3 regions of the Paenibacillus sp. Y5S-9 genome follow, and region 3 is predicted to be linked to each of the others. Evidence: predicted binding sites of a transcription regulator. Region 3 holds the regulator's gene; each other region holds the start of a gene.
The links. Region 3 encodes Rex, which represses fermentation and respiration genes when NADH is low (regulators of the CRP and FNR family bind a similar motif). Its sites were predicted from a motif close to TTGTGAAATATTTCACAA; they were not measured.

Region 1: a site for Rex is predicted at 7,225-7,242, ahead of V6669_RS17360 (L-lactate dehydrogenase). Genes of this name have one in related genera too.
Region 2: a site for Rex is predicted at 5,775-5,792, ahead of V6669_RS28000 (formate/nitrite transporter family protein). Genes of this name have one in related genera too.

What each region holds. Positions count from the first base shown of each region.
Region 1 is NZ_CP145887.1:3,938,278-3,949,330, forward strand. Features, by position in the region: gene V6669_RS17315 (collagen-like protein) at 1-1,087, opposite strand, end outside; gene V6669_RS17320 (C39 family peptidase) at 1,404-1,997, opposite strand; gene V6669_RS17325 (GNAT family protein) at 2,041-2,586, opposite strand; gene V6669_RS17330 (hypothetical protein) at 2,778-3,107, opposite strand; gene V6669_RS17335 (GNAT family protein) at 3,143-3,685, opposite strand; gene V6669_RS17340 (NUDIX hydrolase) at 3,890-4,315, opposite strand; gene V6669_RS17345 (hypothetical protein) at 4,585-4,899, opposite strand; gene V6669_RS17350 (hypothetical protein) at 5,346-5,555, opposite strand; gene V6669_RS17355 (hypothetical protein) at 5,702-6,979, opposite strand; gene V6669_RS17360 (L-lactate dehydrogenase) at 7,316-8,245, shown strand; gene V6669_RS17365 (hypothetical protein) at 8,431-9,639, opposite strand; gene V6669_RS17370 (hypothetical protein) at 9,703-11,053, opposite strand, start outside.
Region 2 is NZ_CP145887.1:6,370,440-6,381,492, forward strand. Features, by position in the region: gene V6669_RS27985 (class I SAM-dependent methyltransferase) at 1-677, opposite strand, end outside; gene V6669_RS27990 (MFS transporter) at 891-2,114, opposite strand; gene V6669_RS27995 (molybdopterin oxidoreductase family protein) at 2,308-4,371, opposite strand; gene V6669_RS28000 (formate/nitrite transporter family protein) at 4,815-5,666, opposite strand; gene V6669_RS28005 (FAD-dependent oxidoreductase) at 6,042-7,403, opposite strand; gene V6669_RS28010 (glutathione peroxidase) at 7,912-8,391, opposite strand; gene V6669_RS28015 (ABC transporter ATP-binding protein) at 8,631-9,515, opposite strand; gene V6669_RS28020 (hypothetical protein) at 10,015-11,053, opposite strand, start outside.
Region 3 is NZ_CP145887.1:4,302,315-4,313,367, forward strand. Features, by position in the region: gene asnS (asparagine--tRNA ligase) at 1-808, opposite strand, end outside; gene V6669_RS18860 (acetate kinase) at 910-2,115, opposite strand; gene V6669_RS18865 (3-hydroxyacyl-CoA dehydrogenase NAD-binding domain-containing protein) at 2,112-2,984, opposite strand; gene V6669_RS18870 (AAA family ATPase) at 3,118-4,620, opposite strand; gene V6669_RS18875 (hypothetical protein) at 4,613-5,140, opposite strand; gene V6669_RS18880 (DUF5590 domain-containing protein) at 5,450-5,980, opposite strand; gene V6669_RS18885 (amidohydrolase) at 6,020-7,327, opposite strand; gene V6669_RS18890 (redox-sensing transcriptional repressor Rex) at 7,314-7,967, opposite strand; gene dinG (ATP-dependent DNA helicase DinG) at 8,192-11,047, opposite strand.

The sequences.
Region 1 (11,053 bases), 360 kb from region 3:
TCACAAGATGTGCCGATACAGGTCTAGTTCCGCCTGCAAGTGGCGTAATTGTTAATGCAGTAGCATTACCAGCCGGGTTCCGCACGGTCAGAATAGAATTAATTACGGTTGTCTGCACCAAAGCCATACCAACAATCTGAGACGTTCCCGTTGCTCGCCCAACTACTGTGGGAGCCAGATCTGCCCCATTGAGGGTTAAGATTAGTTGACCCGCTTCATCGATGCTCACTTGGAACAAAATCTGATACGTACCAATAGCTGCCAGATTGAAGGAACTAGGACCCGTGCGTGAGATAGTTGTTCCACTTGTTGGCCCATCCTGAGGGAAGCTTACATCTGTACCGGGAGCAACCGTTGCTGCATTATCAGGTGGCATCAGCGCGAAAAAGTCAGCGAATCCCAGTACGCTTCCGGCTGCTCCTGTTGCACCTGTAGCTCCCGTGGCTCCAGCAGGACCCGCTACTCCTGTCGCACCTGTCGGGCCTACTGCTCCAGCAGTACCTGCCGCTCCTGTTGCACCGGCTGGGCCTGCCGGGCCTACTGCTCCAGCGGGTCCTACCGCTCCTGCTGCACCGGCCGGGCCTGCCGGGCCTACTGCTCCTGCAGCTCCTGTCGCACCCGTCGGCCCAACAGCTCCAGGAAAACCTTGAGGCCCAATTGCTCCAGCAGGTCCGGGATTACCTTGCGGACCTTGTGGCCCTACAGCCCCTGCTTCTCCCGGAATCCCCTGTGCTCCCATAGGTCCAGCAGGTCCGACCGGACCTTGAGAGCCTACCGCTCCAGCAGGACCAGGCTGTCCCTGAGGTCCTTGTGGTCCAGGTGGCCCCCCCGCTGGTCCTTGAGCTCCAGGTGGCCCTTCAACCCCTTGTCTACCTGGAATACCTTGTACGCCCTGTACGCCTTGTATACCTTGGGGTCCTGTTGGGCCAACAACAGTAGGGGTAGATATATTCACTTCTGGAGGCGGACATTTTACTCGAACAAACTTTTTGACCACTTTTAATCGGCGTTCTTTTCTTTTAACTTTACACGGATGTAATATTGCCTTTTTTCTCTTCATACGTTTCTTCACTTCTGAATGACTCACAGTGTGGACACCTCCCTATAGACATGGTTTAACGTACGTATGTAGATGAAAAGATGCGTGGACGAACAACCATTTTAACTAAAAAACTCCGCTAATTATCTGGTAAAACAATAAAATCAGTAGCAACTGCCTATACGTTTGATCTATTTTGTTCATAACCATTAATTGAGTCGAGCTGGTTTACGTAACGATAGTTGTTCAAAAAAACTCATGCCATTTGGGCATGAGTTGCTTGATTTAACCATGCAGACTTTCCGAATAAAGCAGATTAGTTCGTTTAAAGCAAATATATCTTGTCCCTTGAAAGAGGACCGTCTTAAATCTGCGTCGGATGGACGACGATATATGAATTTTGACAAAAGGGCAACCATGACCTCCATAACATGTTGAGTTCACTAATGCTGATTTTTCGATTGTAATATTCTTCATCACAATTAATCTTGTGGTCTAACGATTCTGCCAAGTAAAAATGTGTTTCATCATAGCCAACGACGGGAACAAAATGCAAATAACGTTGTTTGGGATGTACTCTAATAAATAAAATAACAGGCACACCCTGGCTGATCTGTCTTTTCAACGTATTCTCATTACCACGTAAGTACATTACCTGATATCCTAGCTTCCTAAAAAAAACAACGACCGCTTTGGGATATACGGTTCCATCCAGTAATTTGCGAGGATAGGTTTTATAAATCTTTGTTCCGTTGGACTCCACCCCGAAATGTCTCAAGACAAACGCACTGGAAAATGCAGCGCATTCGTAGTTTTTCTGAATATCCAACCGATTTGAAGATTGAATGTAATATGTGCTCGGCACATTGACTGTGTACATGCGATCTTTCTTAGGAAAACTGAAATACAGGGAGATCACCCAGAGAATAATCAACCAAAGTAATACATTGAGAAACAATTCGTGACCTCCTTCGTCTCATCAAGATGACGTACTCTACCGTTTAAGTATGCCATTCACTAGACAATAAACTATAAGTCACAATATTCTCATAATGATCATAGACCCATTGAGCTTCTCTGGATGTACCCTCATTTGTAAATCCGATTTTCTCAGGTATTGCTCTGCTTTTAAAATTGTTTTCTGCACATTGAATGATTACACGATTTAACTTCAACTCGTTAAAGAGATATTTAAGCAATTGTTCTATTGATTTGGTGATGATTCCTTTGCCCTGTGCTGACTCAGCTAAAAAATATCCAATGCTCGTTGCTCTATTGTTCCAATCAATATAATGCAATCCTAACATCCCAACCAATTGTCCATTGAACCATATTCCGGAATCAAAACCGTTCCTCTCTTCATAATTATGTGTCCATACTTCTATTACAGAATCTAAATCGCTGGGCGATTGTCGTTTATCAACCCAGAGTAACCACGCTCTCAAGTACTTTCTATTCTCATCAATTAAGGCATACAACTCATCTCTATCTCGAGATTGGATCAGCTTTAATACAATAGATTCATTCACTTGAAAAGGCAGCATCATGTTCCTCCACTCAATCTAACTATCAGGTTATTTTAGGTGTTCATTCCTCGCACCAGTTCTTTAAAACCCATTCTTTAACTTGTTCAGCTACTCCCACTGCTGTAAGTTCTGTCGTATCAATTGTTTGCATTGGCGGGTCAAACGCAGTTTCCGAATTCTGGAGTAACCAATTTGCAAAATTCTTGTGATCTTCAACCAGGTTCTCGTCTTAAACGCGTCTCGCGTGTAACATCGTCACAATGTAAATTCATATATAGAATTCGATCAACTCGATCTATGTAATCGGATGATGTAATATTTTCCGGCACCATCGTTCCGCATAAAACAGTCCCTCGTCCACTTAGCGATATGTTATACGCAATCCTCAACCAATTCTCTTTGGCAATCTGCCAATCCACGTTATCGATGATATCCATATCAAAGACGTCAAATTCGGGAAGTTGCTTGCGAACAAGCGAAGAGATCGTTGTTTTTCCTGTTCCACTTGCGCCTGTCACTACAAAAAGCGGTAATTTTCTCATAACAAGCCCCTTTAGTTAAAATAAATTTTGATTTATTACGTTCTCCATTGATCTGCTTTTAAGCCATAAATAATCCTGTTTAAATATGCACCATTAATATATTCGTAATCTCTTAATTCACCTTCACGTTGAAAGCCTAATTTTTCAGGAATTGCGCGGCTTTTGAAGTTGTCTGTTGCTATGCCAATTTCAACTTTATTTAATTCAAGTTCATCAAATGCGTGAGCAATTAACACTTTAATCGATTTTGTAATAAGTCCCCTACCCTCATATTCCTGACCTAGCCAATATCCTATTTCAGTCTTCTTGTTTTCTTGATCAATGTATAAGTATCCAATAGAACCAGCAAGCTCGTCTCCGCACCAGATTCCTAACCAATAACCATCATCTTGAGCATAGCGTATACGTGTTCCCTTGATGAAATTTCTTGAATCATCTTCTGTTAATGTCATACTGGGGAACTTCAACCACGCTCCTATATGATCCCTGTTTCGATCGATCAAATTATATAATTGGGGTGCATCTTTCATTGCCAATAGCGATATATAGGTAGCAGTATCCATTTGATATTTAAACATAACCCACTCTCCGATTCATTTCATTTAATCACCACTTATCTATCTTTGATAAGCTTTTCATAGCAAGTATGGAAGTAATATTAGAACCCCCCCTTGAATAAGGCCATATTCGGCTTTATTCCTAGACCCATGTCTATGATGAATCTGCGATCAAAGGTAATAATAGGGAGACACAATAATATGTACCACGCTTCTAGGGAACTTTTAAATATTATTCTTATCACTGAACTCAATGCAAAAAGGTTGCATCTCAGGGTTTAAGCAATATTCTATTCTTTCTCTGAAGTTTTTCCATTCGACTTTTAAAATGGCTTCTTCAATCGGAAAGAAACCAGACTCTAAGCTCTCCGTTGATGTGATTAATTCTCCTCCTAATGGTTTGGCTAGAAATAATGTGTTACATATTGAATTCTCGATATTTTGAAATATTCCACAGAATTTGATGATTTCGATGTCGATTCCGGACTCCTCTTTTGTTTCTCTGATTGCAGCTTGACTTAGAGATTCTCCTTCTTCCACTTGACCACCTGGCATTTCCCATCCTCTTCGTGGTCCTCTAATAAGTAATAATTCATTTTGTTCGTTGATCACAATTGCAGCGGCAGATAAGATATGTTTTGGAGGGCTCATTTATTCGACTCCTTCTAAAGAGATTGGATATGCGTTTGAGTAATATGATTTACAGCCATACTAAAAGAAATTATATATCCCGTCTTCATAATAACTGTATTCTTCATCCGTTATTCTTAACTTTCCGTACCCGTTATAAAATATTTCTCTATCTCTTTCATTATCAAACGCGTTCTGTTTCGGTCTAATGGCTAATGCTACATCATATCTTGGATCGCCATAAGCGGCACCTGCCCAGTCAATAACTCCAACAATATTGCAATCATTAACTAGCACATATCTATAGTAAAATCTCCATGAATGAAAGTGTTATCTATTGGTTTTGGTCTTGCTTCTTTCAACTGTTGAAGTAGTTCTGCTGATCCGTCTACAGCAAAGTGAGTAAGATTATATTCTGCTTTATTAAGCATTGTCTCTAACCAAGGAGTGTCATTGTTCAATAATTCAACAGGACAAGAGCATTCATGTATTTTCTTTAAACAAAGCCCAAAGTTAAAAATCGCTTTTTCTTTACTTTGGAGGTCAGGCATCGTAGAGAGAATTCTCTTAAACTTATTCCGTCGATATAATCCATCAGAAGCCATCTCGATGTGTCCTCAATATGAAATAAATATGCCTTTGGAACAGGGAGTCCCGTATGGTAAAGGTATTGGAGCACCTTATATTCATCTAATAACCATTCATTATAAAGATCGTTTTCTGTCTTCTTGATGACGTACTTTTGATCAAACGTATCCAGTATAGCCACAGTAGAAGTATGACCTTGCTTAGGAAAAGTGATTTTCTGGACTTCCCCTATATGTTCTTTTATTTCAATTGGGAGATCTTGAATATTCATAGTTTTATTCTTTCTGCTATTTCAGACCTTTATCACGAATTCCACATTTTGAGTGATTTACCTTAATTATTTATATAATAACCCATACTGCAATATTTGCGTAGTACATTTAAAAGCGCATACATTTCTCTCCAAATCAAAAAGAACCCTCCCGCAGGAGCGTTCTCTGTGAATGATCCGTGAATCATAAGCCTATGCGTACATCAAGTCCATAAACCCGCGAGTTACTTCTCCACCTTCGGCTGGTTCGGGCTGGTCTGCCTGAGCGTGTTCTGCCATGCAAGCCTTCACCGCTTCCTCTGTTGTACAACGATTGGCATCGTCACATGTGTAGCATAATTGAAGCATATATCTGGTTAAATCGTCCGCCTGCGTGAATTGAGTCTGACCGTTGGTTCTCATCTTCATCACTCCTTCTCTTGTTGAGTTAAATATATCACCTTTTAACAGATTAAATTGTGATTTATTTCACAAACTAAACAAAAAAAGAAAAGGAACCCTCTGGCTCCTCACTTTCCTTATCTATTCACATCTACAACACTCTACTTTTAAAGCACTTTCCAATGTACACCACCGTCCACCGTTTGCAATAACAACGATCTTTTAGCATCTGTATTTTCAACCAGTATCCAGCCAAGCTTGGAGGTAACCATCTGCATCTTCACAATTTCAGGATAGTCTTCGAGAATTTTCTCCAGTACACTACTTGAAGGAAGAGCGCTCCATGTTTTTCCCGCATCCTTGGTGTAGTAGGTTATGCCCTTTTGCATCGCCCAACCTTCTAAAGCGTTCAGAAATACCGGTGAAAGGTTACGATTCGGACCCGTTTGTTTGTTTAAAGTGAAATTGGACAGCTTCCAGCTCTTTCCTCCATCGGTGGTAAAGAATCCATTGAATGTCGTGCTCTCCCCTTGGGAACAGGACATTGATATCCAGGCTGACTGCGCTTCACGTCCAAAAAATTGTGGTGAACTAACACTGAAATTACCACACCCGTTGAATTTGTTTCGATCAAAAAAGGATGGTCCAGTATCCCAGTTCTCTCCGCCGTCTGATGTTACATACAACTTCGGTGTACCGAACTCAAGCGCTGTTAAGAAACCATGCTTTGGATCCGAGAAAGTCATCCCCGTTGTGTATCCACGTTTGGAAATCTCTTCTGCTTCCTGTTTGCCGTCTTCATCACTGGATGACATGCGGTTCCAAGTGATTCCACCGTCCTCGGTGAAGTAAAGTTTCTTGTCCTGTTTACCAATAGCGGTATCAACCGTGGTGAGAATCCAGCCTTTCTCAGGAGATACAAATGAGATCGCGGTCACTTTATCCGTTTTGGACAGAGAAGACAGGCTCCAAGTTACGCCCCCATTGTTGGTGCGAAGCACCATGGTATCTGTTCCACCCATGCCTTCACGAACAATCCAACCATGTGCACGATCTACAAAATAAATGCTTTGTCCATATTTAGGGTTAGCCGGAAATTGTACATTTTCCGAAGGTGAAATATTGGTCCAGGTCTTTCCCTGATCCTGAGTGTAGTACAGACGCAGCGCATTCCGCGTCACACCCCACGCCAATCCTCCGTTGTCATTGAGCAACTGAAAATCGGTCAAACGGGTCTGTATTTGGTACTTGGCCATATCTGCAGCTTCTGTACTGTTCACAGGGGGAACGACAGTTAATGTCTGCCCTGTATTCCCGGCGTCCTCCTGCTGCTGCGGAGGTTCTGCTACCGGAGGTTGATCTGAGTCGGTGCATGCAGCCAATAAAGCTGCTATACCTATAGACAGCAATGCTGTCTGCGCGATTTTAATCCATTGCGAACGCAAGTGGGTTCCACCTCTCTCATCCAATATACAGGCGCGCATGCCTGTCCTATGGCGTTTTATTTACGATTCATCAGAATCCACTGCTCCTATTCTACCACAAACCTTATGTAAAAGGCTCATTGGCTACGTATGCGCTGCCCGCTCCCTTTTTCCAGCTGATGCTCTAGGCTAGATGTCGCACATTTATTACCATTAATTTTATCCTAAACTGTTTTTCGACGGAATAATTGGTAAAAAGACATGAAATGTGAACTATTTTATAGACAACACTCGCTTTATACTCTCTAATCCCTTAATATGGATGGGAGTATAACCCAAAAAGGAGAGGATATGAACATGACAAATAGTGCAGCTCTGAAACCAAGTCGTGTCGTGATTGTAGGCATGGGTGCGGTGGGAACAACAACGGGATACACGCTAATGTTGAGACAGCGTTCGTCCGAGTTGGTATTTGTGGATGTGAATCATGATAAAGCAACAGGAGAAATGCTCGATATGAACCACGGTCTTCCATTTACGGGAGGCGTGAAAGTATGGGCTGGCGATTATTCCGACTGCAAAGATGCAGATATCATTATTATTACAGCGGGTGCTTCCCAGAAGCCGGGCGAAACCCGGATTGATCTGCTGAAGAAAAATGCAAGCATTTTCAAAGATATCATTGAACGTATTACTGAAGTGAATTCTCATGGTATTTTACTGATTGCAACCAATCCTGTAGATATTTTGTCCTATACTTCATGGAAACAAAGTGGATGGCCTGCTTCCCGTGTCATCGGTTCAGGTACATTGCTCGACAGCGCACGTTTCCGTTACCTGATTGGTAAGAATAAAGGGATCGACCCGCGTAGTATTCACGCACATATTATTGGTGAGCATGGAGATTCCGAAGTACCGGTATGGAGCCTGGCTAACGTTGCAGGAACAGATCTGGAATTGGATGAAGAAACACAACAGGATATCTTCGACCGTACCAAAAATGCAGCGTATGAGATTATTAATGCCAAAGGAGCAACTTCCTATGCAATCGCACTTGCTCTGGACCGCATTGTAGCTGCAATTCTCGGCAACGAAGGCTCCGTTCTGAACGTATCCACGTTGCTTGAAGATTACAATGGCGTATCGGATGTTTATCTGGGTGTTCCATGTGTAGTCGATCGCAACGGTGTGCGCGAGATTCTGCCTCTTCCGTTGAATGAATCCGAGAAAGTGGCTTTCCAGGCATCTGCTAACAAATTAAAAGAACAGATCGCTGGATTGGAGTAATCCACGTATAAAAAATAACCACCTGTATTCCTGTATTAAGGAGTATTCAGGTGGTTATTTTTTTTCTAATTTTTATTTAGTTTACATAACATTTATTCCGTCAATTCTAATCTTTGAACATTTTTTTGATTTCTGGATTTTGAATCATTCAATGTCTACAGCTACAGGGTATTACTAATTACTAATTACCAACTCTCAGTTACTCTAAATACCACATCAACTGTGTTCGAGCCTGGACCACCAATATTCGATACGGCTAAAGTTACAACCTGATTTTCCGGAAGAGTGAAATCCAAAAGTTCTGAAGAGGCCAATATTTTGGTATTCCCTGCTCCCCCTCCTGTAATGCCTTGAAACACCACTTCTCCACCTGTAATTGTTGTAGAGGTATTGTTGACTAGTAGTGCGGTCTCGCTATCAGGAATAATCGTTGTAGCTGTGGGAAAATTAACAAAAGCTCCATTTAACGTCCCTCCCACAAGCACTTGGTAACTTAGATCTACGGATGAAATAACATTGATTTCTTCCAAATTCACCTGAACCGAATTCGTTCTAGCCGAACCCGCTGGAAACACAGCTTTTCTTGTAAATGAAATTACGGGTGTTAACGTTGATGTAACATTTGTTATTCTTCTTCTTTCGGAAGTGACTCTATAGGTTGGTTCATATTTGCCGATAATACTATATTGTCTTCCACCCACAAATATACTATAAGCAGCACCGGTTCCATTATTAGCAACTTGTGCTCTTAACGGAAGATTTGGATCAACAAAGCTTGTTTGCCCTGTTGGGGAGAATCGATGAACGGTAATTACCTCTTGGGCTAACGTTACGGGATCAGGGATAACCACTCTAAATTCAATCACTCCGTAACCATACCATGTAAACACAATTTGGTATATGTTCCCTTTTGATAAGTTTAGTGTAGCTCCGCTTGGTCCTGTCCCGTTTAATGGATCTACATTCCATAAGCTTTGAGGAACTGTCGTATCAACTCCTGCTCTACGCACGGTTACAAACACCGTAGTACTGTTCACTCCAAAAAAGGCTCCGTTTTGAGTATCAAATAATCCCCATTGCGCCACTTGGTTACCTATTGGCAGAGAAGGAATTCGAACCCCTATCCCCGCCTCTCCTGCATAACCCGGTTCATATCGTCCTCGCAATACACTTTCTAAAATGGCTGAGTCTACGCCACTGGCAGTGTTGCTCAAATTATACTCAGTCGCGTTATTTGTAACCGTGCCAGCACCAGTAGTCGTAACTGCATCTCTAAGGATCGATAAACCATACACAGAGGTTAGCTCCACAATTGGAGTTTTTTGTGCTACACGCAACTCATCGAATTGCGAACTGACATTTGGCCCAATATTGGAGATGATAATATCTGACAATGTTTCTCCTCCTTTGCAGAAAGAGGGAGAAGAAGTAAATATTCTTCTCCCCGCTTTTATTAACTACCATTCTTCAGTGACACTAAAGGTTGCGGTGACAGAATTCGTACCACCACTTAAGTTAGCTACAGCCAGCGTGACAAATTCAGTGTCTGGTAATTGAAAATCCAATAATGACGCAGAAGCTAAAATTCTGGCACTGCCTTCTACGCCAGCTGCTAAGCCTTGTAGTAGTACCTGACCTCCAGTAATTGTCGTTAGCGTGCTATTTACTAACAGACCTGTCTCCGAGTTTGGAATATTCGTCGTTGCCGTTGGATACGTCGCAAAGGCTCCATTAATGGTTCCGCCTAATATGATCTGGTAGTATATATCGTCTGAGGTTACAAGGTCGATCCCTTCAAGTTTTACACTGACTGAATTCGTTCGGCCTGAACCTGCCGGGAAAGTTGCTTTTCTTTGGAAGGACAAAATTGGTGTAAGAGTCCCGGTTGCAGTTACGGTTCTTCTTTCAGAAGTAATTCTGAATACCGGACTATATCTGCCCACAATGCTATATTGTCTTCCTCCAACAAATAAATTAAGTGCAGATGCTGTTCCATTATTCGAGATTTCAGCACGAAGAGGAAGATTAGGGTCGGCCAAGCTTGTTTGCCCGCTTGGTGAGAATCGTTGAACGGTAATTACTTCCTGCGCTAAAGTCGTAGGATCAGGAATAACAACTCTAAACTCAATGACCCCATAACCGTACCAAGTAAATAAAATTTGAAATATATTCCCCTTAGCCAGACTAAGTGTAGCTCCGCTAGGACCGGTTCCATCTAATTTATCAACGTTCCAGGAAGCTTGAGGAATAATCGTGTCAGTTCCTGCTCTTCTGACTGCTACAAAAATTCCGTTTGCCACACTCTGGCCAAAAAACAAACCATTTTGGTCATCAAAAAGTCCCCATCTTACCACTTGTGTTCCTGTAGGGGCAACAGGCAATCGCACACCGATTCCCGCTTCTCCAGCATACCCTGACTCATACCTTCCCCGTTCTGAGCTTTGAAGTATTGCCGTATCTGCTCCAGATGCTGTCGTGGTTAGTTGAAACTCTGTGTTGTTGGTTCCAACCGTTGCAGCACCCAAAGTAGAGACGATGTCTCTTAGATTAGATAGGCCATATACCGAAGTTAATTCAATAATCGGTGTTTTTTCACTTGTTCTTAATTCACTAAATTCAGAACTAACATTTGGGCCTACTCCCACTATAGTTACGGTAGGGTCTACTGTACCAGTAGCTCCAGTTTCACCGGTTGCTCCAGTTACACCAGTATTTCCGGTTACACCAGTAACTCCAGTGACTCCTGTTGTACCAGTTACTCCAGTATCTCCAATTGCACCAGTCACTCCAGTCACTCCGGTAACTCCA
Region 2 (11,053 bases), 2.1 Mb from region 3:
AAAAGATGTTCGTCAGCGTAGTCAAAAACAATTGAACTGCCGGAAGGCAGTTTCGTAAACAACACTTGTAACAACCGGGACAAGTCTTCTTTGGTCAAGTAAAAAGAGACGCCAAGTAAACTCACAAAGGATTTCTCGCTGCTTAACTCTTCAGTCACGAGCGTTATAAGAGAATCCTTATCGGTCAAATCCATAGCTACAAAGTGCAGATTGGATGGAATAGGTAGTTTCGCGGACGACAGCCGACTGCGTTTGAATTGCTGTGTGGCCGGGATATCCACTTCAATGATGTTCAGTCTATCCTTTAATTCCGGATACCGAAACGCAAACGTATCCAGACCGGCTCCAAGTATTACATATTGCGTGCCTCCTAATGCCATTTCATGAAGCAGCACTCGTTCGCAATATGCGGCACGTGCCAAGGGGGTTGGAGCAAGCTGGGTCTGTACAATCCACCTCAGTATCTCATCCGGGTCGTCCTTGATCAGATGAGCCATGTCCGGGTTGAAAAAATGGATACCTTGAATCATATTCTCACGGATATCCGAAAACTCTTGAGGAGTGATAAGCGCACTGGCTATATAATCATCCAAAATAAGAGGTGTATCGTATTGGCAGTGGTAAGATCGACCAAAAGCCGAAATCAAGGATGTAATGCTGGACTCATTTTGCTTCATCATATTTCATCCTCCCGTACAAACAAAAATAAGATTCCCCCTGGCCAGGAGAACCTTAGTATATACGGAATGTTTTAATATGTAAATTATAGCATAAAAAGATTTTTTTGTCAATATAAATCTAAGGGATAATCTGACAGGTTAAAGTAGCTTTCTTTTCTCCTCCACTCTAACCTGTCCTCTCCCTTCATCATACGATTCAGCCCAAAAAGGCTAGGCGTCCATCCCATACTCCTTCACTTCACGGTTACGGTTCAACACTGCGTGCAGTACAAAACCAAGTACCGCAATAGCTGCTGTGCCTGTTGCCAGCCAAGCTACAGGAATAAGTCCTTGCTTGTCATACATGACCCCCATCGCATAGGGTCCGATAACCCGTCCAACCGCACCGATCCCACCCGATATCCCGATGTAAAAAGGTGCCGCCCTGCCAGCATGCTCGGAGATAAATGCAGGCGTTGCAGGGGAGATCAACATCTCTCCAAACGTGGCCAGTACCATTGCGAGCACCATGCCCGGATAGCTGTACATGGTAATCATCACAATGTAGGCCATGCCATAGAATACCGCACTCGCCGTCATCTGGGCAGTGGAGGTACGGGCCATGGTCCGTTTCACCCAGCTGGTAAAAGGTTGGCCCACAAAGATCAGCACCCCGTTCAGGGTCCAGAGCAGACCGTACATTCTTTTTTCCATACCCTCAGAAATGATATACGGGGACACACCTGTGTTCCAGATGGAGTTGCCGAATAACAGGAAGAGCACGCCCAAGCTCATAAACAGATATAATCGGGTATTACCCAGCAATGCCCAGACGCCCGGCCCATCGGGGACGGTTTTGCGTTTGGTCAGATGCACTTCCCCCTGATCCGGTTCGACTCGCGACAGATAATACCAGAAGAATATCGCAAATCCGGCTGAGGTCACTCCGTTCAGTACAAAGCTGAGGTGATAGGAAAAGTCAGCCAGAAAACCACTCAGCGCCGTACCAATCGCCACCCCAATATTGTTCGCCACATAGATAATATTGAATAATTCACCGCGTCGCTCCGCAAACCGGAAGCCAATAAAGGCCTGAATCGCTGGCAGCGACAATGAACTGAACAGACCAATCCAGCCCATGGCACATATAAATACGACCCAGTACGCACTAATCCACGGCAACGCAAACAAACCTAACGCATTAAGAGCCAGTGAGCCGATAATCAGCTTCTTCACACCCACCCGATGGTACAATGAACCTCCAAGCAATTGTCCAAAGATGCCACCCAGGGACTGAATCAGGATCACAAAACCCGCGTTTGCCATCGTCCGTCCAAGTTCATCAAACACATACATGGTGGTCAACGGCCACATCAAGGCACTGCCTGTTGCGTTAACCAGACTTGCTAATAAAAATATTCTCACTTCTTTTGGATAGTTATCCAGCCATCTCATCATCGTTAATTCATTCTCCTTAGTACCTCTGCACAAACAAATAACCATAAAAAATAGACCTTTGCCCTGACGGCATAACCATAACCAGCCAGAGCGAAGGTTTTATGAAGTGTCACATGTATTGCTCTTTAGATCCTGCTCAAGTTTTATCCTTTGTTCATCTTACCTCAAAAAAATCATGCTGCAAGCACACTCATTGACGCTTCACTTCAACAGTGGCCGAGAAGAAGGTCGCCCCGTTACCCATGTCAGACAATCGGTTGGACGTGAGCGAATTGGCTCGCTGCTTCTTGCCATCACCATCCCACCATAAACCTTGGCTGATGACGGTTCCCGGCAACATGGCTTCACTCACCTTGGCGGTAAGTTCGATGCGCCCACGATCATTCCATACGACCACTGCATCTCCATCCTCCACGTTTCTACGAATAGCGTCCTCAGGGTGTATCTGCAATAGAGGCATCTTTTCCAAACGCTGATGTTTGGCTGAATTGCCAAAGGTGGAGTTCAGGAAATTATGGTTTGGCGGCGACAGGAACATCAATGGATACGTATCGGCAGGTCCAGCCGGATTCTCCCCATCATATCCTTCAACCAGAGCGCTATAGGTAGGGAGCGGGGGAAGCCCTCTCTGTTCCATTGTCTCGGAATACAATTCGATTTTGCCTGAAGGCGTGGGCAGCTGATCCAGATATGTAGCATGTGGCGTCATATCCAGCTTCACGAATCGATGTTCCTTCAGTCCCTCCAACGTGACCCCATTCATGTAGGGGTTGCCTGTGCCCTGAAGTGCGTCCTCAATCATCTGTTCCGGCGTTTCTCCGAAGATTGCAGGATCGTACCCCATAGCCTGCCCAAGCAGTGAGAACAGTTCCACGTTGCTCTTGCTCTCCCCAATCGGTGCAATTACCGGCTCTTGCAGATGAACGTACTGATGCCAATAAGAGGTGTACAGGTCCGTCGCTTCAAATGAAGATGTGGCTGGCAATACGATATCTGCATATTTCGCCGTATCCGTGATGAACAGATCATGCACAACCGTGAACAGATCTTCCCGTGCAAAACCTCGCTCCACCCGCTCGGTATCCGGTGCCACCACCAGTGGATTGCTGCAGTAAACCATCATAGCCCGGATCGGCTGCTCTGCTTCCAGCAACGCTTCACCAATCCGGTTCATGTTCACTACTCGCGGCTCCGGATTCTGCCGCAGCTCCGGACGTTCCAGCGCGTCGCTATTCGTGCTCGCGTAGCTGTTCGTGCGAACGGCACCGCCGCCTTGCTTCAGCCATTGCCCTGTAATGGCAGGCAGACAAGCAACGCTACGCACGTTCATCCCCCCATTATCATGGTGCTGGAGGCCATTGCCGATGTGAATATGGGCTGCCTGTGCGTTGCCGTATAGTTCGGCCAGCTCCACAATGGTTTCCTCCGGCACACCCGTAATGCGTGCAACACGTTCAGGGTTGTAACTGCGGACATGATCACGCAGTGCCTCATGACCCACTGTATACTTTTGCATAAACGCTTCATCCGTTAGTCCCCGTTCGAACAGCACATGCATCAAACCCAGCGCTAGTGCGCTATCCGTGCCCGGATACAAAGGAATAAACCAGTCGCCCCATTGGGCCGTACGATTGCGATGAACGTCGATGACGACGATCTTGGCGCCTTTCTTACGGGCTTTCTCCGCCAAAACGACCTGGTGCATATTCGTACTGACGATATTACCGCCCCATACCAGGATGAGATCCGCGTGCTCCGTATCTTCCGGCACCGTTCCGTGGTTGGCGCCCATCGTATATTTCCAGCCGGTATTTCCAGCAGAGTTACAGATCGTCTGCTCCAGCACACTTGCACCAAGCGCATTGAAGAAACGTCGGTCCATGCCGTCTACGCCGAGAATGCCCATGTTACCGTAAAAGCTGTAGGGCAGGATGCTCTCCGGGCCGTAAGTCTCGGACAATGCAGTGAATTTGGTCGTAATCTCGTAAATCGCTTCATCCCAACTGATTCGTTCAAACTGGCCTTCACCTTTGGCTCCTACACGTTTCATCGGATATTGTAGACGCTCGGGGTGATACACCCGCTCGGTCATATTTCTGACTTTATTACAAATGGCACCCTTGGTGATCGGATGATCCGGATTGCCTGCCACCTTCACAATTTTACCGTTCTCTTTATGTAGTAACAGACCACAAGTATCCGGACAATCGAGCGGGCATACCGCTGCGAAAATTCCATTCTCCTGATCGATCATCGTATGGCTCCCCCTCTTTAAAAAACTATCCCTATATCATATCTTCTTCGAGGTTAATACGTAAAGAGAACAATATATTTTCGCCCAATATTCACCGCTATAGCGGATTAAAATTATTTTCAAAAAAATGTTTTGCCATTTGATTCAACTTCAGAATTCAGGGGTAAATTAAAAATAAGGCATTAGGCTAGTGTTTCCCCACTTCCTCCTCATGCCATATCATGGACCACTCCCGAAATTCGCCATGAACAGGTTTCGTTCCCCCGAACCTTGTCATGGCGAATTTATTTTGCGTTAAACTCCAACAAGGACCCCATACAAAAAAACGATCCCGCCTTGCTCCATCACAGCATATTCGCCATGAACCGAGCAAGATCAGAATCGTCTTCTCTTCTACATGAATGTTCCATTACCCATGTATACATACGTGTATATATGCCCTGCTACGCCTGCTTGCTCCACATCGCTCTGGCCTCCGTCTCCACAGCTTCGATCGACGTGGCTACCTCCGGTTTCACTTTCGGCTCAGCTTGGCGCAGGTACACCACCCAATAGGCTGCAGCTACAAACAGAGCACCACCAGTCAGATTCCCGAGCCATACCGGAATGAAATTCATCACATATTGGCCCCACGAATAATGTCCTTCGAAGATTGCCGCCGGGATGAGGAACATATTGGCCACAACGTGCTGGAATCCAATGGCCACAAACGCCATCGTTGGAAACCAAATACCCAGTACCTTGCCACTCATTGTATCCGATGCATAAGATAGCCACACCGCCAGCGCGACCAGCCAGTTACAGCCGATGCCTGAGATAAAAGCCTGCAGGAATCCGTCATGCAGCTTGTGTCCAGCCATATCCACCACTTTCGCCAGATATACACCCTCTCCGGTCAGACCAAGCACATGTCCAAACGCGTATGCGACAAACAAAGCTCCAACAAAGTTACCAATCGTCACTAAGGTTAGATTTTTCAACATATTACCAACGGATAACTTTCGAGCAATCGTCGCGAGTGGAACTGCCATCATGTTACCTGTCAGCAACTCGCCACCACCGATGAGCACCAAAATTAGTCCCACCGGGAACACTGCTGCACCAATCAGATTAACCAGACTTCCCCACTCAGCAGGAGCAGATGCAATCACCCGAATATCCAGTAGAAAACCGAGCGCAATAAAAGCCCCTGCCAGAAAACTAAGCACCAGTACAGAAGACACCGGATATTGAGCCTTCTTCATGCCTGTTTGCGCCGTATATTGTGCAACCTCAAGAGGTGTTTTTGCTGCCATATCATTCATCCTCTCCTTCATTGTTCATCATTGGATAAAACCATTTGAAATTCATTAGTTATGCGTTGAATACCACATCCTAATTGTATCTCGGTCCTAAACATAACTTTGTGCAAATTATCACAATGTTGTTTAAAAAAATACTTTCAGAGCGTCTTTGAATAGTTAAGTCAGCAGAGTATAGTAAGACCTTTTGAAGCTAAAAAATCACAAAAAAGACTGACGATATACTCGCCAGTCTTCTTTTTCCTATATAATCGTCCGCCTTGTTTCGTAATCCTGGCAGTTATTGTACACCTCATGTTTACAGATAAGCATGACTTATCTTTGTATGGCGTTTATCATGCTCGCTGTTCGACCATCTATTCTGCTTGCTTACACCATTGCTGGTGCTTTTACTTCTACCGGTGGCAGTGCTTGCAGACCAGCCGTGTTCAGGAAGTTCCATGGTTTGTTGTAATGTGGCTGGAAGAAGAAGTCGATGAAGGCCAGCTCATCTACGGTCATGTTGTTTTGGATGCAGACCGAGATCGTATTAATCGATTGGGTCAGGTCAACCTGAGACATCACCTGTGCTCCGACGATCCGACGAGTTGCCTGCTCATATACCACTTTAAGCAACAGTTTCTCAGCCGTTGGCATAAACTCCGGACGGTAGCTATCTTCCAGTACGACAGATTCCACAATCAAACCTTCGTCAGCAGCAGACATTTCCGTCATTCCTGTACCTGCGATATTTTGCTCATAAATTTTGATACCGGATGTTCCTTGTGTACCCATGTATGGTGTCGTAGGACGAACCAGGTTGCGGGCTACAAGTGTACCCATCCGTACGGCGTTGGTTGCCAGCGGAATGTAAGATGCTTTACCTGTCGGGTTGTAATGAATAGCACAGCTGTCACCTGCAGCGAAGACGTCTTTTTGACTCGTTTGCATATATTTATCCACGACGATTGCGCCGTTTGGCAGCATATCCACTTGGCCTTTAAGCAACTCTGTATTTGGACGGAAACCAATGCACAGAATAACCAGATCGGTTTCAAACTCTCCTTTGGACGTAATCACCTTAGTTACTTTGCCATTCTCTCCAGTAAACTTCTGTACCGTTTGACCAAGAGCCAGCTTGATGCCACGCCCAGTCAACGTATCTTCGATCGCATCCGTGAATTCAGGGTCCAGGTATTTGTTCAAAATCCGGTCCACACTGTCGATCAGGGTAACTTCCTTGCCATTCATTTGGAAAGCTTCCACCAGCTCAACGCCGATATATCCTGCACCTACAACGGTAACACGTTTGGCATCTTTGGCTTTTTCAATAATCGTGTTGGAATGATTGTAGTTTTTGCAAAGTAAAATGTTATCCATCTCGATGCCTTCAAGCTTCGGAACGACAGGCCATGACCCCGTTGTCACAATCAGTTTGTCAAACGTATCTTCAAATTCTTCCCCGGTTTGCAGGTTTTTAGCCTGAAGGGTATGGCCCTTGGCATCTACTGCTGTTACTTCATGAAGCATCTTGGTTTCAACACCAAGCTCTGCCAGTTGATTAGGCGAAGAATAGAACAAACCGTCAGGGTCTTTCACAACCCCACCTACGTAGAGCGCAATGCCACAAGATAGGAAGGAGATATTGTCATTGCGCTCATACACCGTGATGGTAGCATCCGGGTACAATTTGGCGGTATTTACGATGGCTGCGGTTCCTGCGTGTGTACATCCGATAACTGCGATTTTCATTAAAAGTTCCTCCTCGAAATATATAAATGAGTTTGAATATAACGTTATTATGGTTGTGAAATATTTCACTTCTTGTTCGAAACTGTGTATGTGATTTATTTCACTTTATACACTCATTATAATGTGATATTTTTCACATTGCAATAGGTTGAGCAAAAAAAGTTTGTCGAAAGAAGTCATTTCCCTGTATTTAAGCCTTTCTCCCCTTCATTGTATTGGTTTCATTGTCCCCGGATTGGGGTCGATTTATGCTATGCAAAGGCTTCCGCGTTCCCTGTATGGACACAGTATGGACGTATAAAATTAGAGTCCTCTCCCACATTCATGTTTTACTTGTACAAAAATAAATACATTCAATTTCCGCTAAATGTTGATTTTTAGATTGGTAAATGATTACAAATTTATTCTGAAGCCAACCTTACCTGTGAAGAGAATATAGCCACGCTATATAATAATCAAAGAAGCCTATCCTTGCTTATGCAAGGACAGGCTTCTCAACGTTCATGTATTAACCGAGTAATTTCTCGATATCTGCAATCATTGTCTCCGGAGATTCTTTCGGTTCAACACGACCTACCACTTCACCTTCACGGTTAACAAGGAACTTGGTGAAGTTCCATTGGATGTCGCTTGTTTCACCTACGCCAGGTTGTTGCTCCTTCAGGTATTGGAACAGAGGATGAGTGTCCTCACCATTCACATCTACCTTGGCAAACACCGGGAAATTCACACCATAGTTAATCTGGCAAAATGATTCCGCTTCCTCACTTGTACCTGGCTCCTGCCCTCCAAACTGGTTACAAGGGAAACCCAGTACAACCAAGCCTTGATCGCGATAACGATCATAAAGCTTTTGCAATTCACCGTATTGCGGGGTCAGCCCACACTTGCTGGCTGTATTAGCAATGACCAATACCTTACCTTGATACAGATCCAGTGAGACTTCTTGGTTCGCGGTGGTTACCGCCTGATATGAATATACGGACATGACTGATTCCTCCCATGACATATGTTGGTTTGGGCTGTTGCGAGCACGTTGGCATAACCAATGAACCCACAGCCTGTCCTATTATTATAGACCTGATCCGATGCGATTACCAAATCCCGGGTCTACCCGTCCCCTTTGCTCCCATGCGTTGCAAATTCCCCATGAATGCAAAAGAGCCGCGTGCGACAGCGCACAACGGCTTCATTCTATAATGTAACGACCACATATGGCCCATTTCGTTAACTTCCTGTCGCTTGAACACGTGGTTCTGTCCGTCCTCCAGCATGAACCATCGCACTGTTCATGACCATCTGCTCTGGCGTCTTCGATTGCTGACGTTCGCCTGCAAGAGCGTAAGGCAAGCAGAGCGGTACACCGGAACGCGGATCAATCACAATATCTGCTTCAATGTTAAATACTTCACGAAGCACATCCGAATTCATAACTTCTACGGGTGAACCATGTGCAATGGCTTTACCTTTTTTGATACCAATCATGTGATGTGCGTAGCGGGATGCATGATTCAAGTCATGTACAACCATAACAATGGTACGGTTAGCTGTGGCATTCAGTTGCTCCAGTAATTGCAATACTTCGAGCTGGTGAGCCATATCCAGGAACGTAGTCGGCTCGTCCAGGAAAAGGATATCCGTCTCTTGAGCAAGTGCCATGGCAATCCAGGCACGTTGACGCTGTCCACCGGACAGTTGATCAATCGGACGATCATGGAATTCAGTCATGGCTGTCACTTCGATAGCCCATTCAATCATACGTTTGTCTTCCGCACGCATGGAGCCAAATCCTTTTTGATAAGGAAAGCGACCATACGATACCAGTTCAGTAACGGTAAGACCTTCAGGGGCTGTTGGATTCTGTGGCAAAATCGCAAGCTGCTTGGCAACTTCACGCGTGGACTGTTTATGGATGGACTTCCCGTCGAGCAATACATTACCTGCTTTTGGAGCCATAATACGCGCCATCGTTTTCAGGATGGTTGACTTCCCTGAACCATTGGCTCCAACAAGTGCTGTAATTTTTCCTTGGGGAATCTGAATATTCAGATCCTCTACAATTAGTCTTTCCTCATAAGCGATATCCAGCTTGGTCGTCTCCAGACGAAACATGCGATCATCCCTCTCTCATTTATCCCGGTTATGTAATCCGGCTATGACAACAAAAACGAAATTGTAATTCTGTGTATTTCCGACGCAAATATCTTCTACACTAAAGATACTGATAATCATTATCATTTGTCAACATAAAAAACCAAATTTTCTTCTCTTTTCGTGCTTTATTTGCTCTTTCTGTAGCAGAAATCTCCCTCTTTTCCCAAGTGCATATGAGATCTTTTCTCATTCATTCCGCGTACTTTATCATTTCTGACTGTCTTTCAAACTCTTGAATCGCAAATTTTGTGTCTGAATTGTGAATGTGTGAGTTTTTTTCATGCGTTTGCTATATCCGCCATATCAAATAAAAAAAGATGACCTTGAAATTCAACTTCAAGGTCATCTCACATACGCTCGTTTAATAAGGTATGAAGTCAGCATTTTTTTCATTGTTGGATCAAAAGACACTCAATGAATCTATGCAACACGCTCAAATAATATGATGATTTACAGCCTAATTAGGCTGCGGCATCAATTGGATTACCGTCATCCCGCCCTGAGTGCTCTGCACACTGGCAATGCTCTCGGCATCCATATTCGCTGGAAGATCAATCTGCAATCCATAGGGATAAAGGCGATCTACCTCTCCAATAGACATCTGTGCAGGAGTGGTCGCATCCGCATCCTGTTCATTGGATACAGATGTGTCAGGTGATGTCGAACCTGTAGCCTGATCTGAATCGGTCCCTTGATCCGTGTCTCCACTCGCAGCATTAGACGATACATTCGTCCCTGTATCCGTTGTTGCATCGGTAGCAGGATCTGAAGTGCCATCACTCGATGTTGAAGGATCGGCCTGCTGATCGCCATCCTGCGTCTGCTCTGTGTTCCCCGTGTCTCCCGCTGAGGACCCATCCGTGCTTCCTTCGGAAGTACTTCCTGAGCCACCATCGGAGGTATCTTGGGTATCAGGCTCTTCATTCCGATTAAAGCTCTCCCACTTGCCTGTAGCATCCAACTCTTGAGTGCTGCCATCCTTCATCGTCAATTGAAGTTTGCCTTGCTCAAACTCAGTGCTTCCCGTATCATTCCTGAAACGGATCACCAGTTGAGCAGGTGATTGCGTACCCTCCTGTTCACTCGCAGGAATCATATAAGCAATCTGCTCCGCGAGCTGCACCTCAGGTTCAGCCGGTATGACAGGCTCCTGGGTAGATGGAGGGGATGCCGCTGGCGGCTCTACAGAATCTTTCATCCATGCATATGTACCGCCAGCAATACCAAGAACCAGGATCAAGAGGATTAATCCGAACAGATTTTTCCTTTTACCCGTTAGCATCCGCACCAGTGGAGAGGACAATTCCGTCTTCGCACGATCATAGACCGGCTTCATTGTCTTGCTGGCTCTTGCATAATACGGTTTGAAAGCCGACTTCGACTTGAAAGCTTCACGGTCATGGGCTTTGAAATACGCCACGATGGCATCCGCATATCCTTTATGCGCATTGGAACCCCGGACAAACATTCGATGATCTCCTGACCAATCGAAGAAT
Region 3 (11,053 bases):
CGAGTTTGGATACGTCACGACCGATAGATTCCAGTTCTGCACGGCAGTTTTTCACCACGGATTGAACGACATGAGCGATAAATTTCTCTTGTACGCGCAGACTTTCCTCATGATCTACAAATGCCATTTCCGGCTCAATCATCCAGAACTCAATCAAGTGGCGACGTGTTTTGGACTTCTCAGCGCGGAATGTTGGACCGAAGGAATATACCTTGCCCAGCGCCATGGCTGCAGCTTCCATATACAATTGACCACTTTGTGTCAGATAAGCATCTTCATCAAAGTATTTGATGTGGAACAGGTTCGTTGTTCCTTCCGCAGACGATGGTGTCAAAATCGGAGGATCAACTTGTGTGAATCCGTTACCATCAAAGAACTGCTGAACAGCGCGAATAATCTCTGCTCGAATCACCATAACCGCACGTTGCTTCGTTGAACGAAGCCACAGGTGACGATGGTCCATCAAGAAATCAACACCATGCTCTTTAGGCGTAATTGGATAGTTTTCAGTCAGGTGAATGATCTCAACCCCTGTAACAGTCATCTCGTAACCAGACGCACTGCGAGGTTCTTCACGAATAATACCTGTAACATACAAAGAGCTTTCTTGTGTCAGGCTCTTGGCATTGTTCCAGATCTCTTCACTAACTTCACTTTTTACAACAACCCCTTGGATATATCCGGTTCCATCACGCAGCTGCAAAAACTGAATTTTACCGCTGGAACGTTTGTTGTTAATCCAGGCACCGATTGTTACGGTTTCGCCCACATGCTCGTTCACATTACGAATTACACAATTCGTATTCATGCCCATATCTCCCCTTGGTTCCTGAATTTGAAAATGCAGCGGGCAGGCTTATGCCTGTCCTCTGCACTTCCTTGTCATTCTATATTTACTTTACAGTTAGATTACTGAGAATTCAATACGATTCGGTGTGTATCACGTGCAATTACCAATTCTTCGTTAGTTGGCACAACGAGAACTTCCACTTTGGAATTCGCTGTTGTGATCCGGCGTGGTTCGCCGGAACGAATGGCATTCAACGCTTCATCCAGTTCAACACCCAGATAAGTGAGCTGCTCACATACTTTTTGGCGAAGTACAACGGAGTTCTCACCTACACCAGCCGTAAAGACGATCACGTCTACACCGTTCATTGCAGCTGCATATGAGCCGATGTATTTACGCAGACGGTATTCGTACATTTCAAAAGCAAGCGTGGAGTTGGCATCGCCATTCTCCATACCTTCCGTAATCTCACGCATGTCACTGCTGATTCCCGAGATCGCAAGCAATCCACTGTGTTTGTTCAACATGGAGTTCACTTCGCTTACGCTCAGTTCTTCCTTGTTCATTACATAAGGTACGATGGCTGGGTCGAGGTCACCAGAACGCGTTCCCATCATCAGTCCCTCAAGCGGAGTCATACCCATCGAAGTATCCACGGATACGCCACCTTTAACTGCTGTTACACTACCACCGTTACCCACGTGACAAGTGATGATTTTCAGATCTTCCACTGGACGATCCAGATATTCAGCAGCTGCCTTGCTTACGAAATCATGGGAAGTACCATGTGCCCCGTAGCGACGTACTTTATATTTTTTGTAAAGTACACGCGGAATGGCATACAGGTAAGCTTTTTCAGGCATCGTCTGATGGAACGCTGTATCAAAGACCATTACCTGAGGCACACCTGGCATATTTAATTCAGCCGCACGAATACCCATCATTGCTGCAGGGTTATGAAGTGGAGCCAAGTCGAACAAACGACGAATTTCAGCTTTGGCTGCATCATCTACCAGTGCAGATTCTTTAAATGCTTCACCACCGTGAACAACACGGTGTCCAACAGCTTGAATTTCACTTACAGAATCCAGTACACCATTTTCTTTGTGAGTCAAAATATCAATGACTTTACGGATTGCTGTTGTGTGTTCCAGAATTTCACTAACTTCTGTAACATCCTCACGGCCTGTTGGTTTGTGCGTCAGAATGGAGGAATCCATTCCGATCCGCTCTACCAGACCTTTAGCCAGGACAGATTCGTCAGTCATATTATACAGTTGATATTTGAGCGAGGAACTCCCCGCATTAATTACGAGTACTTTCACAGTCGGTCACCATCCTTGTCGTACTTGAAGAATCCTTCGCCTGTTTTGACACCCAGGTGTCCTGCACGCACCATTTTCTTCAGGACTGTAGAAGGACGATATTTCAATTCTCCGAATTCACGGAACATTCTTTCGAGTGCAGCTTCAACAGAATCCAATCCGAAACGGTCAGCCATTTCGAGTGGTCCATGTTGGAAGTTGTATCCGATACGCATTGCATCATCGATATCTTCAGCAGATGCAACACCTTCTTGCAATACATGCAACGCTTCGTTAATCAGCAGACAGATCAAGCGGGAAGTTACGAATCCAGGTGATTCATAGATCATGACTCCTTTTTTGTCCGCTACTTCTTCAACAAAACGTCTGGTCTCTTCGAAAGTTGTATCCGAAGTTTTCAGTCCACGAATAATCTCTACAAGATCAACCCGGGATACCGGGTGAATAAAGTGCATACCAATAACACGCTCTGGGTATTTGGTCGAGCTTGCAAGCTCGGTCAAACTCAGCGTGGATGTATTACTTGCCAGAATGACATTGCTTGGACAAACTTGGTCCAGTTGGCTGAATACTGCTTTTTTCGCATCCAGATCTTCTGAAATCGTCTCAATGACCATGTCGCAAGTTCCAAGTTCAGCTAAATGAGCTACCTTGGTAATACGGGAAAGAATCAATTTCTTCTCCGCTTTTGTAATCGCCCATTTCTCCAGTTGTTTATCCAGATTGGTTTCGATCATGTCATATGCATGATCCAGCTTTTGTGTTGTGTGCTCCACGAGAAGCACATCAAGTCCTTTGGCTGCGAGCATCTGGGAAATACCTTGCCCCATCGTACCGCCGCCGACAACTCCTATTTTTTTGAAAAACATGGTTCTGCTCCATCCTTTCGGTTCTCTATTTCTCTATTGTACCCTGTTCGCCGAAAATTACAAATTTCGACCCAACATATAATAATATCTTAGCACGAGTGAAATGTAAAAAAAAATAACCAGCATAAATAAATTATGCTGGTAGAAGGGCACTGTCACGAAATTGACAACGAAATTGCTCTCCGGACAAAACTTCCTCACGAATTAAGATGTCGAGTGAATTGTCGAAAATTGTCCGTTGTTCTTCAAGCAACCGCTTTGTCTGTTCCATCAGTTCTTGCAGAATTAATTTATTCTCACGCATCAGTTCCTCGGTTGTGACCATATCCATGTTCACAATCCCAAGTGAGGTCAACCCCGAAGCCATCATGGTCTGTACAACATTGGTTGCCTGATCGAAGTCATTGCGTGAACCTGTGGAACGACCACCGTAGTACATTTCCTCCGCAGCTGCTCCTCCGAGTGCAATCATGATCTGCTCTTCCAGAAAGCGCTTCGTATAGAGGAACTGTTCCTGTTGAGGGTTATGACGCACATATCCCAGCGCCTGACCACGCGGACTGAGTGCCACCTGGCTTACACTGCCTGGACGAACGAGTTCTGCCATAATGGCATGTCCCAATTCATGAATGGCGACCCTTTTCTTCTCTTCCACACTGGACTCACGGTCTGTCTTCTCACCCATCATGACTTTATCAATAGCCAGGGACAAGTGCCGCTGTTCGATGTTCAACAGCCCGTCCCGCATGGCGTATATTGCTGCTTCGTTCATCACACTTTCGAGCTGTGCACCGGAGAAACCATACGATTCTTCAGCTGTTTTCTCCAGATTAACTTCCTTCATCAGAGGTTTATTCACCGCATGCAGTTCCAGAATATGCTTTCTGCCCTTTTTATCAGGCAAGTCCACTTGAATGTGGCGGTCAAAACGTCCCGGGCGCGTCAGAGCGCTATCGAGCATCTCTTTGCGGTTTGTTGCAGCGATAACAAGGATTCTCGGCGTATCGGAAGAATAGATTCCATCCATTTCCGTCAAGAGCTGATTGAGGGTCTGATCATATTCACGCTGTTGACCGCCCTCACGTTTCCCCCCGATGACATCGATTTCATCGATAAATATAATAGCGTTTTCCTTATTTTCCTTGGTGGCACGAGTTCTCGCGTCCTTGAACAAATCCCGAATTCTGCTGGCACCCACACCAACATACATTTCCACGAACTCACTGCCAGATGCTGCTACAAAAACAGAATCGGTGTAATGGGCAGCAGCCTTGGCCATCAACGTTTTTCCTGTCCCTGGAGGGCCCGTCAGCAAGATCCCTTTTAACGGGCGAATCCCGAACTTCCGAATTTCTTCATGTTTGATGAGAAAGTCAAGTGCTTCACGCAATTCCTGCTTGGCACTGTCCTGTCCGCCAATTTCTTCAAAAGTGAGCTTGGAAGGTCCTTTTTTCTTCCGTTTACGTTCCTGTGCAGCGCCTACTGTAATCCCGCCACGCATTTGCATCATGAACAGCAAAGCTCCGACAAGCACCGCTGCAATAAGAATCGGAACAATATTAACACCAGTAAAAGCAAGAAAAATAATCAATACGGGAAAAAATCCGATGGCAACTTCTTTTGTCCACTTAGGCATTAGGCCACACTCCTATCTGACCGGGCACACGCGGCAGAATAATAAACTTGCTGGCATCTCCGTCTCTGAGACTGACATATACATTGTTGTCATCCATCGCTGTATTAACCTTAATTCCATTGGTCGCCATCTTTGACAACGTTGGTGTAATCTCGGTGTATTGCTTGTTCTCCATCGCCTGAGCTACGGTAAACATCGCATCACCCCACCAACTTTCCAGTGCTTCACTGGAATGATCCACAACGTCCAATTTTAGTGATCGTGTTCCAATCAGGGTCTGTCCTTCTTTGTGAATATATTGTACCAGTCTGCCCAAATCAACATCAGGTTGCAGATCCAGTTTCAATTGTACGTCATTGCGGTTAATAGTTAATTGAACGTCATTAACTCCATCGTACTGGGTAACCATCTTTTCAATCGGATTCTGCACAGCCACCTGACGATATACAAACCAACCTCCAAACAACACAACGGCTGAAATGACGGCAGTTAAAGCAATAGGCAATACTTTTAGTTTCAAGTGAATTACCCCTCCCAGATTTTGGCCCAACCTACTGGCTTATTGGTATATAAGAATATGTGCACATTGACTCCTGCGATAATTTCGACAGGTTTATTTGTTTTGAATGTAACTTTGAGTACATATCTGAGTATATCACATCGTATATACAATTTCGAAGGCGAAAATATGAATAAATTATTAATTTTAACTATTTAAATTATTTAAATTATTTAAGTTTACGGGCAACACAAAGAACCGGTTCAGTCGGATATCCGTCTGCCGGTTCTTTTGTTTCATTCATTCTCTAGCTATGTCACTCTATTTGTTCTAGCTGTTCGGGAGTGTGTAGACCAGGTCCACCTGTTCTCCGTTGCTAAAACGATAAAAACGATAGTGGTTATGCGTACCGTCTTTATAATACACTTGCCACACATATATTCCATTCACAACTCCAGGCATGATTCGCTTAATCTCGCCGGCAGGAACTTCAGAACTGAAGCGATTGCGGATCTGCGCTTCGGACATGCCATTCTGCAGCAGCTCACTGTGTACAGCGTTTGCACCCTTAGCCGGTTGATTGTTTGCATCGAATTTAACCCAGACCATAACATCCTGGTTATCCTTGTTTTTGCCGATCAGGGTCCAGTAGATGTTATCAGAGCCTTCTTTGTCTCCCCAGATGTACTTACGCAATTCATCATAGGATGTAATGCCCAGTTGCTCCTGTGCTGCCTGTATGGCGAGCGCTTCTTCCTTGCGCTGGTCCTGCGTGACATGGACGTAATAACGCTGAAGTCCAAACAGAATCAGAACCAGTGCAAGCAGCGAAATCCATATCCACTTCTTTTTTTTCTTCAAAAGTCGAACTTCCTTTCCCTATGATGCTCTATCCTGCAATTAACGAGCAAGCAGACCATCAAATGCCAATTGAGACTCACGCAAAATACGCTCTTCATCCAGCGTCAGACATTCGCCATGTTTCACCACTTGTTTCCCATCCACCCATACGTGCTCTACATCTTTGGCAGAAGCCGAGTAGATCGTATGTGAGATCAGGTCTGTATGTGGATAGAAATGTGCTTGTTCAATGTCCAAGGCGATAAAATCAGCCTTCATGCCGACCTGAAGCGCTCCAGTATTGTTCAAGAAGATGGATTTGGCGCCATATGAAGTTCCGAGTAGTAATGCTTCACCCGCTGGCACTGCCGTCGGGTCACCAGACACGCCTTTATGAATCAACGCAGCCAGTCTCATTTCCTCGAACATATCCAGGTTGTTGTTACTTGCTGGTCCGTCAGTTCCGAGTGACACGGTAACTCCTGCTTTCAGCAACGCAGGTACACGCGCAACACCGGAAGCGAGTTTCAGGTTACTTCCCGGGTTATGGGATACAGCCACATCATGACGAGCCAGAATCTCAATCTCTTCGTCATTCAGATGCACCGCATGTGCAACCAGGGATGGACGGGAGAAAAAGCCCAGTTTCTCCAGATGTGCTACAGGACGCAGTCCATAATCAGCCACGTTCTGCTCGACTTCACGAAGCGTTTCCGACATATGTGTATGAAGAGGAAGGTTTAGGTCGTTCGCGACCTGTACAAGCTTCTCTATGTAGTCAGGAGGGCATGTATATGGTGCGTGTGGCGAGATTACGGTTGTAATTCGACCATCTGCCTGTCCATTCCACTCACGTGCAAACGCTGCCGACTCCTCCAGCTTCCGCAGTTGCTCTTCTTCCGAGCATAGCCCAATCACACCACGTGCCAGTGCTGCTCTAACGCCGGATTGCTCCACAACTTTGGCAACTTGATCCATGTGATCGTACATGTCCAGGAAAGCTGTAGTTCCGCCTTTCAACATTTCAAGCACCGATAGTGAAGTTCCCCAATATACGTCTTCTGAAGTCATTTTCGCTTCCATCGGCCACATTTTTTCCTGCAACCATACTTGCAACGCAAGATCGTCTCCGTGCCCTCTGAGCAACGACATCGCTGCATGACCATGCGTATTGATCAGACCCGGCAGGAAGAACAGTCCTTTTCCATCCACTTTGGTACAATTTTTGTCTTCATCCGGCAATGTCTCACCAATATGCACAATCTTGTCATTCTCAACAACCATGTATCCGTGGACCACGTTCCATGTTGTGCCGCCTTCATTAACGGCAAATTTGCCGTTGTGAATTACCCATCTATTTGTTGTCATCTTCCTCGTCGTCCTTTCCAGTCTCCAAGTAATAGGCCAAACTAAGCAGATCCGTTGTAAAGTCAGCATGGTGAATGCGGATATGCGGCGGTGTTTTTAGAATTGTTGGTGCAAAATTAAGGATCGCTTCAATTCCCGATTCAATAAGCTGATCGGCTACATTTTGAGCTTCCGTATCTGGAACTGTAATAATACCGATGCGGATGTTATCCGTTTTAACCGCTTCCGTCAATTCATTCATTGGTTTTACCGTCAAACTGTTGATTTGACTACCAATCTTCGGTCCATATGCATCAAATACAGCAACAATCTTCATGTTGTCTTTCAGATATGCGTTGTAGTTGGACAAGGCCTGTCCGAGGTTACCCGCACCTACCAGAGCTACATTAATTTGCTGATCGATTTTGAGAATGTGACGAATTTTCTCGATCAAATAGGATACATCATACCCGATCCCTTTACGACCAAAATCACCGAAGTAAGCCAGGTCTTTACGAATTTGGGCCGGATTCAGATCCAGCCTTTGTCCAAGCTCTTGAGAAGAAACAGTAGCCACCTCACGCTGGTGCAACTCGCTCAAATAGCGCAAGTATACAGGCAGACGTCGTACCACCGCTTCCGAAATTTTATCCGATTTCATTCTTGCTCCCCCTTACCAAGGCCACGATAAAATAATAGATGAAAAGATGAGCATTCTGTATAAACTCAATGATAGACGTGACATTTTATACAGAATGCTCCTTGTAATTTAGGTTATAAGTTCTTACGTGCAACTGCTTTAATCGGATACGGAAATATCTAATAAAGTTTAACGCCAAACGATAGTGTCATGCAATGATTTAACGAACAAAACAACCATTATTCTTATTCATTAGCAGGTTTTTCCAACCACTCGGTGATTCGTGGAACCATCTGCTCCGTGAGCATATGCTCCATTTTGGGACCTGGTAATGAATATAAAAAGAATTTACCATAGTACGCTTCAATCACACGTGTATCATAAACAATGACAATTCCTCTGTCCTTTGCTGTACGCACCAATCGGCCAAATCCCTGCTTGAAACGAATGACCGCTTGTGGCACTGACAGTTTCATGAACGGATTTTTCTTCTGTTCCTGAAGCAACTCACTCTTGGCTTCCACCAACGGATGATTCGGCGGCTGGAAAGGCAGTCGCACTATAGCGAGACAGGTTAGAGCCTCTCCCGGGATATCTACCCCCTCCCAGAAGCTGCTTGTGCCCAGAAGTACTGTTGCTTTGGCATCTTGGAACCTGCGAGTCAATTTGGAACGACTTCCACTATCAACGCCTTGACCAAGCAACGAGATGTCGTTGCCAGACAGCGCCTCCTTCAGCGGATCATAGACCTGTCGCAACATCTTGTATGAAGTAAACAGAACCATCATGCGTCCACGCGTAGCAATTGCCGTCTCTGCGAGTGATTGCACCAGCATATTAACAAAGTGCGCATCACCCACACTACCCTTCACACTTGGGAAATCACGCGGAATCACCAGAAGTGCCTGATCGCGATAGTTGAAAGGTGATGGCAGCATCGACGTTAACAACCGATTATTCTCAGAGGCTTCCTGTAAGCCGAGCTGCTCAATCATGAACTGGAATGACTTATCCACAGAGAGCGTAGCCGAAGTAAGCACAACACTTTTCTTTTTATCAAAAAACAAATCCTTTAGTTGTGCACTGACATCTACAGGTACGGCATACAGCTGGAGTGATTTACTGCGGAACTGGCCGCTGGCTTCCATCCAGTACACCGTTTTGGCGTCATCCATTCGCATGAAGAAACGTAGATTCTCCTTCAATGTGGTCAGATCTTTCAGTAATCCTGTAATGTCCGTAATCAGACTATCCGATTGATAATCATCCTGATCCTCTTTCACTTCAAGCAGCAATTTGTCCCCTTTGCGAACCAAATCGCCCAGAGTCACATAGATCTGGTTCTCCAGATCCTGCAACTCCTGCCATTTTGCAGGTTTCTGAGATGCTTTCAGACGCAGTGAAAATTGCCCCGTCTCGCCCGGTGAAGCATCACTTCGTTCAGGCAACAGACCAAACAAGGCATCGCTCATACGATCCCACAGTTCCTTGACCTCAAGAGCGAGCGGGAACATCTGGTCCACCATGGAGCCCCATTGCACCGAATTTTCATGCCCGGATAACTGCGAACGAAGCATAGGCAGCTGACCATTACGACTGTCTTTAAACAGGCGGGTCAGTGTATGAACCAAAGTGAAATATTTCATATGCATTCCAAGATGTTTACCAGCGACATCCTCCAGATGATGTGCCTCATCGATTACAAGACTCTCATAGGCTGGCAGCAGCTGATGCGCGGCTTTCACATCCGTAAATAATTTGGAGTGATTGGTGATTACGATATCAGACAACCCTGCCTCATGTTTGGCACGATGGTAGAAACATTTGCGGAACCATGGACAGGATCTTCCCAGACATGATTCGGATTCGCTCTGTACGGTCTCCCAGAAGTCCCCTCCGCGTCCGCTAAGGTTAAGTTCCTCATCATCTCCGGTTTCGGTCTGCGTAAGCCAGACGATCATCTGAGCAGCTGTGAAATAATCCTCTTTAGGTGTGGCGAATTCACGTTTATTGATTTTGTGTTCAAATTTGCGCAGGCACAGGTAATGTCCACGTCCTTTGAATACAGCAGCCTTAAACGGGAACGGAACCACTTGAGTCAGCATCGGAATGTCCCGCTCTCTCAATTGCTCCTGCAGATTGATCGTATGCGTGCTGACCATGACTTTCTGTTCTTGCTTCACACTTTCGTAAATAGCAGGCAACAGATACCCTAGAGATTTACCGGTACCCGTTCCAGCTTCGATCAAGAGATGTTTCTCTTCATCCAGGGCTTGCCTTACACTGCTGAACATCTGAGTCTGCGCTTCACGCTCTTCGTAATGATCCAGTGTATCCTTCAGGTTCTCCCGAACCTGGTCCATAAACTGTTCGAAGCTTACACCATCAAGGGGGTTAGCCTCCCGCTCATCGCGTGGTGCACCAATGTCGGTCCAATCACTTACATTAAGAGCAAGCTGACGATAATAGGTATGTCCGTCCAGATCCTGAATCGGCTCTGCTTCCTTCTCACTGCGCATCCCGTCCAAAAACCAGCCCAAGTCACTGTCTTCTGGTGCAAACAGGTCACTGAGGCGCTGAATCGTTATGAGCGGTAATTCCTTTAACTCATCCAGACACTTGAGCAGCACATAGGCTGTCGCCAGTGCATCACTGTCTGCCTGGTGAGGGCGATCATGTTGAAATCCAAATTCGGAAGACACATAACCGAGTTGATAAGAACCCAGTGATGGGAATGTAATCTTCAGAAAATCAATCGTGTCCAGAATACGGCCAGTGAACGGCAAATAACCGCAACGGTCAAGAGCATTCTGCAAAAAGTGAAAATCAAAAGCGACGTTGTGTCCAACTAGCACCACATCATTAAGCAGCGGAACCATCTCCATCATCATCTCTTCGAGTGAAGGAGCGTCCGCTACATCTTCATCGGTAATACCCGTCAACCCCGAAATAAACGGGGGAATCGGTACACCAGGGTTCACATAAGAACTATATATTTGAGTTATGCTGTAGTCATGATCTATGATGGCAAGTCCGGCCTGTATAATCTCACCGTCGGACTGCGTGCCGGTTGTTTCGAAATCCAATACGGCAAATTTCATTGCAAT